One region of the Arthrobacter sp. Y3221114 genome, then DNA from elsewhere that is predicted to be linked to it. Evidence: riboswitches for the same ligand, from Rfam matches in the RefSeq annotation. Region 1 holds a riboswitch; the other holds the start of a gene.
The links. Region 1 has a riboswitch for thiamine pyrophosphate ahead of AC5RV3_RS04695 (ECF transporter S component). Riboswitches for the same ligand answer to the same signal wherever they lie in the genome.
Positions count from the first base shown of each region.

Region 2: it holds a riboswitch for thiamine pyrophosphate, as region 1 does, so the genes downstream of both, AC5RV3_RS11560 (YkoF family thiamine/hydroxymethylpyrimidine-binding protein) here and AC5RV3_RS04695 (ECF transporter S component) in region 1, are expected to answer to the same signal.

Region 1 covers NZ_JBNHHW010000002.1:143,211-146,462, forward strand. The annotation lists gene AC5RV3_RS04690 (ABC transporter ATP-binding protein) at 1-695, opposite strand, end outside; gene AC5RV3_RS04695 (ECF transporter S component) at 704-1,324, opposite strand; TPP riboswitch at 1,368-1,501, opposite strand; gene AC5RV3_RS04700 (DUF4235 domain-containing protein) at 1,672-1,932, shown strand; gene mnhG (monovalent cation/H(+) antiporter subunit G) at 2,045-2,569, opposite strand; gene AC5RV3_RS04710 (MrpF/PhaF family protein) at 2,559-2,843, opposite strand; gene AC5RV3_RS04715 (Na+/H+ antiporter subunit E) at 2,840-3,252, opposite strand, start outside.
Region 2 covers NZ_JBNHHW010000004.1:431,083-434,334, reverse strand. The annotation lists gene AC5RV3_RS11565 (adenylosuccinate synthase) at 1-879, shown strand, start outside; TPP riboswitch at 982-1,092, shown strand; gene AC5RV3_RS11560 (YkoF family thiamine/hydroxymethylpyrimidine-binding protein) at 1,125-1,796, shown strand; gene AC5RV3_RS11555 (ECF transporter S component) at 1,813-2,439, shown strand; gene AC5RV3_RS11550 (ABC transporter ATP-binding protein) at 2,426-3,252, shown strand, end outside.

The DNA.
Region 1 (3,252 bases):
TCGGCCAGCACGCCGCCGCCGGCCGCGAGGACGATCACTCGGTCCACCACGTCCGCCCAGACAGCCACCCGGTGCTCGACCACCACCAGGGTGGCGCCGGTGCGGTCCAGCACCCGGGCCACGGCGTCGCGTACTTCCTGCACGCCGTCCGGGTCCAGGTTCGCGGTCGGCTCGTCCAGCAGCAGCAGCCCCGGCCGCATGGCCAGGACGGAGGCCAGCGCAAGCCGCTGCTTCTGGCCCCCGGACAGCGCCGAGGTGGGGTGATCCAGCGGTACCGTCAGGCCGACATCGGCCAGGGAATCGCGGACCCTGTCCCAGATCTGCGTGCGCGGCAGCGACAGGTTCTCCGCTCCGAACGCCACCTCGTCGCCCACCCGGGCCAGCACCAGCTGGCTCTCCGGATCCTGCAGCACAAGGCCGGCCCGGCCGCGGGCCTCGGAGGGACGGACACCCGCCACGGTGAGCCGGCCGGTCTCCTCGCCCTCGCCCTCGTCGCCGAGGACGCCGGCCAGGGCGTGCAGCAGCGTGGACTTGCCGGCCCCGGAGGCGCCCAGCAACAGTACCCGTTCCTCCGGGGCGATGCTGAAACTGGCCCCGCGCACCGCCGGATCCTTGCGGCCGGCATGCCGCCAGCCCCACCCCTCGGCGTGGACCGGCACGGGCCCGGGCACCGCCGTCGTACTCTGCTCTCCCATGGACCGGCTCAGACGTCGGCCGAGCGTCCCGCGGCGAAGGAGGACAGCACGCCCGTCTTCGCCAGGCCCCTGACCGCCAGCCACGGCAGCAGCCCGGCAATCACGACGCCGGACACGGCGGCGAAGCCCACGTAGGCCAGCTGCCACTCGGCGGCCCAGAGCATGTTGTAGAGGATGTTCTCGCTGATGGACAGTGCCAGGCCTGCGCCCAGGCCGGCCAGCAGCGCCACGCCGAGGTTGAACTTGCGGTACAGGAAGAGCAGGAAGACGACCTCGGCCCCCAGTCCCTGGATCAGGCCGGAGACCAGGACAGTCATCCCGAAGCTCGTGCCCAACAGCGCGGAAACAATGGCGGCCAGCATCTCGCAGTAGAGGGCCGCGCCGGGCTTGCGGATGATCAGCCCGCCCAGCACGCCGGCCATCAGCCAACCGCCGGTGTACAGTCCGGCGGACGGCGGGAAGGCAAGGGTCAGGCCCTCGATCAGCGGCCAGCCCGCCGACCAGGCCCAGAAGATGACGCCGACGGCCACGGCGACCACCGAGGCCACGACAATGTCCACCACCCGCCAGCCGTACCGCGGCTTCCGGGCAGGGGTGGGCGTGGCGGGTGCATTCGAAACGGTACTCATTGGGATCCTCCTGGTTGCAGGAGGGGAGGGCGGCCATGCGGCGCGCCCCGAGAACTCGACTCCCTTCGCCGGTACTAACCGGAGCAGGTTCGAGGGTCTGCGGTTCATCCGCACTCTCAGCGTCCCTCCCGGTCTCCGGTGTGAACCGGCCGGTCGGACGCTCCCCTGTCGTCATAGGTGCTGTCTAGCAGCACGCACCAGTCTACACTCGCCCGCAGCGGCGGGCGATTCGGGCTTCAGACCCTTGGAAAACGCACGACGGCTTACGGCCCGGGCGGGTGCCGGGCAGTAGGCTGGGAACCGGAACAGCAGTTGAGACGGGGCCCCGGCCCCGGAAGGGAGCGGGCATGAACATTGTGTTGAGGCTCTTGGGCACACTGGTGAGTATCGGCGCGGGCCTGGCAGCCAGCCAGCTGCTGGGGTTTGTCTGGAAGATGGTCACCGGAAAAGATGCGCCGAAGAGCGACGACGACCTGGAGAACAGCCTGCGGGCGGCGGTCGCCTTCGCCGTGGTGTCCGGCACCGTGGCGCGCGTGATCCAGGTGCTGACCAAGCGCGCCACCGCCAAGGCGGTCATCCGCTACGACAAGACGCGGGAAATGGTCTAAGCGGCTCCTTGAGGGGGCCCGATGGGGGACGGGACCGCGGTCCCGTCCCCCATCGCGCTTCTGTTCCGGTCCGCAGGAACCCGCCACCGGACCGGTTTCTTTTGTCCGCGGGTTATTTCTTGTCCGCCGGCCCGGCGTTGTCCTCATCGTTCCGCGCCGGACCAGCCGCAGCCGCCGCGGTGGGCCGCTCCCCCGGCCGCCCGGCGTCCTGGCCGCCGGCTGCGACACCGCTGCCGGCGTCGCTGCTGGAAGGCGCGACGTCGTCGGATGCCGCCGCGGAATCTTCCTCGGCCGCTGCCTCCACCACCGCGTCGAGATCGTCCACGCTGAGGATTTCCTTGCGCAGGTGTTTGGTGCGGTATCCGGCCCGGCCCACCATGTGGGCGGAAACCGGCACGGTGAGCAACTGGAACAGCCAGGCTATGAGGAGCAAGGGCACAGCCGCCCAGCTGCGCAGCTGCAATCCCAGTCCCGTCAGCAGCAGCAGCAGGCCGAACACCTGCGGTTTCGTGGCGGCGTGCATCCGGGAAAGCAGGTCCGGGAACCGCAGCAGGCCGATGGCCGCGGCCAGGGACATCGTCGCGCCGGCGATCAGGCAGACGGCGGTCGCGATGTCGAGTATCAGGTCAGTGTTCACGGGGCCGCCCGTCCGTCACAAAACGGGCCACCGCGACCGAGCCGATGAAACCGACAACGCAGATGACAACGACCAGCGTCAGGTTGTTCAGGTGGCCGCCGGCGGCCATGTCCACGATGAGTCCGGCGCAGACAATCGCCAGCAACACATCAATGGCCAGCAGCCGGTCCAGCAGCGAGGGTCCGCGGGCGAGGCGGATCAGCGACAGTACCGCGGCCACGCCCAGCACTGCGCTCACGACGACTTGGGCAACCGGAATGACGCCCCCGTTCACACTGCACCTCCCCTGCCGCTACCTTCGGCCTTGACCATTGCCAGTTCTTCCTTCGTGCCCATCATCCGGATCAGGCCCGCCTCGATCCGCCGCACGTCTGCCCGGAAACGTTCTGCGGCGTCCTCGGTGGCCACGTCGATCACGTGCAGGTAAAGGGTGGACGTCGAGCGGTCCACATCCACCACGAAGCTGCCGGGGATCAGCGAAATGGCATGCCCGGTGGCAGTCACCAGCAGGTCGGAATGGCTTCGCAGCCGGACCGCCACCACCGCGTTGCGCAGCGTCGGACCGCGGGTCAGGGCCAGCCACAGGACTTCGACGCTCGCCACCGCCACCTGCCACACGAACGTGACGGCGAAGACCAGCGCCGCCAGCGGATTAAAGCGTCCGCTGAGTTCGACCGGCGGCA
Region 2 (3,252 bases), on a different contig from region 1:
GACAAGGTGGCACGGCTGGGCATCCGCGTGCAGGACGTGTTCGACGAATCGATCCTGCGGCAGAAGGTCGAAGGCTCGCTGCGGCAGAAGAACGAACTGCTGGTCAAGGTGTACAACCGCCGGGACGTGCACGTGGAGGAGGTCGTGGAGTACTTCCTGTCCTTCGCCGAGCGGCTGCGCCCGATGGTCATCGACTCCACCTACGTGCTGAACAAGGCGCTGGATGAGGGCAAGGTCGTGCTGATGGAGGGCGGCCAGGCCACCTTCCTGGACGTGGACCACGGCACCTACCCGTTCGTGACCTCCTCCAACCCGACGGCCGGCGGCGCGTCCGTGGGCTCGGGCATCGGCCCCACCCGGATCAACCGTGCCGTGGGCATCATCAAGGCGTACACCACCCGGGTGGGCGCCGGGCCGTTCCCCACCGAACTGTTCGACGACATGGGCGAGTACCTGCAGAAGAAGGGCGGGGAGTTCGGCGTGAACACCGGCCGGCCGCGGCGCTGCGGCTGGTACGACGCCGTGCTGGCCCGCCACGCCGCCCGGGTCAACGGCTTCACGGACTACTTCGTGACCAAGCTCGATGTGCTCACCGGCATCGAGCAGATCCCGGTCTGCGTGGCTTACGACGTGGACGGCGTCCGGCACGACGAAATGCCGATGACGCAGACCGAGTTCCACCACGCCAAGCCGATCTTCGAGTACTTCGAGGGCTGGACCGAGGACATCACCGGCGCCAGGACGCTGGAAGACCTGCCGGAGAACGCCCGCAACTACGTGCTGGCGCTCGAAAAGCTCTCCGGCACCAGGTTCTCCGCCATCGGCGTGGGCCCCGACCGCGACCAGACCATCGTGGTCCGGGACCTGATCAGCGAATAGCAGGACTGACGACGGCGGGGCGCGGGCAGCGAGTCCGCGCCCCGCTGCGTTACCACCCCCTGCTTAAACCTTTCGCGGGCGGTGCGCGCCATGGGTTAGACTCGTGGGCAACACGGGAGTCCGGTGAGCCGGGCTGAGAGGAAACTTCTCAAGTTTCGACCGTCGAACCTGATCTGGATCATGCCAGCGCAGGGACGTTGACTCTTTACTACCCGTGCCCCGTTTAACAACCGAAGGGCGCGAAAATGCGAACATCAGATTCGATCGTCACCGCGACGAACACCCCCACTGCTGCCGTCCGCAGCAATAAGTTCACCGCCACTCCCCGCGAGTTCGGCGTGGGCGCGAGATTGACCCTGGCGGTCATGGCCGACAACTACGCCGACGTCATCCTGACGGCACTGGACCAGGCCGACTCCACCGGCCTTGAGGTGCACACCGGCAAGGTGAGCACCTACCTGACCGGCGCCGAGCAGGATGTCCTGCGCTACCTGAGCCAGGTGATTGCCGCGGCTGGACGCACCGGGGCGCACGTCTCGGCCTCCGTGCTCCTGTCCCGGGGCTGCCCCGGCGGCGTCAGCTGCAAAATACCCGAGGGAGGCGCCGCCCTGTACTCGGAGATCCCGGAGCTGGAGCCCACCGGAATCGAGGCCGCCGCCGACTGGGCGCTGTATCCCCTGGCAGACGGCGGTACCGGCGGTGCCTCAGCCGACCACATGCGCGATATCTACGCCGCCATCGACTACGCAAAATCCACCGGTGTTGCGGTGCAGGCGGAGCATTTTGTCACCCGGATGGACGGCGATGTTGCCCAGGTGCTGCAGGCCATTGCCGCGGGCTGGATCCTGGTGGGCCGTTCCGTCCAGCACGTCACCACGCACGCGACGCTGTCCATCAACAGCCCCAGCGCCTCCTGAAGCGGAAGGACCAGCCATGTCATCATCGTCTTCGCAGCAGCATGCCCTCCCGCGCGGTGCCTGGACCCTGAAGGACCTCGTCCTCCTGGTTGTCCTGGGCGTCGTCTTCGGTTTCCTCTACTGGGTCTTCGTCCAGGCCTGGACCGCCCTGTCCCTGCTGATGGGGCCGGCCGGAGACCTGTCGCAGCACTTCCTGGCCGGAAGCTGGCTGCTGGTGGCTCCGATCGCCATCGCCATCGTCCAACGTCCCTTCGCCGGCGTGCTGGCCGAAGTCTTGGCCTCGGTGATAGAGGTGGTGTTCCTGGGCTCCGCCGTCGGTCCGCTGCTCTTTATCGCGGCCGCCATCCAGGGCATTGGCAGCGAGATCCCGTTCGCTGTCACCCGCTACCGTTCCTACGGCTGGCTTACCTACGCCCTGTCCGGGCTGCTCGGCGCCGGCCTCGTCTTCTTCTATTCGGCCTTCCGGTCCGGCTGGTACGGACAGGACCTGTTCTGGACCCGCCTGGTCATCCACCTGATCTCCGGTGTGATCTTGGGCGGGCTGCTGGGCAAGATCATCGTCGACGGGCTGGCGAAGACCGGCGTGGTGGACAACTTCGCGATCGGCCGCGCCCGGCTGGGCACAACCGATGCGCACCGCTGACCCGGTCCTGGAGCTCAATGACGTATCCGTAGGCTTCCCCCGGCGGGACGCAGCCGTGCTGCGCAACGTCATGCTGCGGCTCAAGCCCGGCGAACACCTGATTGTGTTTGGGGCCTCCGGGTCGGGCAAGTCCACCCTGCTGCAAGCGGTCACTGGGGTGGTTCCCCACTCGGTGGTCGCCACCCTCACCGGCACGGTGTCGGTGAACGGCGTGGCCACGACCGATTCCTCGGTCGCCGAGCTTTCCCGACACGTCGGCGTGCTGGCCCAGGATCCCTCCTCCGGGGTCTGTCTTCCGGACGTCGAACAGGAATTGGCGCTGCCGCTGGAGAACCGTGCGGTGCCTCCGGAGGAGATATCGGCACGGATCGACACCGCGCTGGCCTCGGTCGGCGCCACCGGTCTCCGCGGCCGCCCAACGGCCCAGCTGTCCGGCGGAGAAGGCCAGCGGGTGGCGCTGGCCGCGAGTCTCATCGCCGAACCTGACCTGCTGCTGCTCGACGAACCCACCTCCATGCTCGATCCGGCAGGCCTGGCCGCCGTGCGGGACGCCGTCTCCGCTGCCACGGCCGCCTACGGACCGGCAGTGGTGCTGGTCGAACACCGGCTGGACGACTACGCCGGGGTAGCAGGCATAGCCGGCCTGCCGCGCCGGGCGGTCGTCCTGGGCGATGCCGGCCAGGTCCTGGCCGACGGCGTGACGGCCGAAGTGCTGGGGGCCCATGCAGTCCGGCTGAACGCGGCCGGATGCTGGCTTCCGCTTGAGACGGAACTGCTGGCCGTCACCGGCCGGACCGGCGGTCTCGGCGCGCC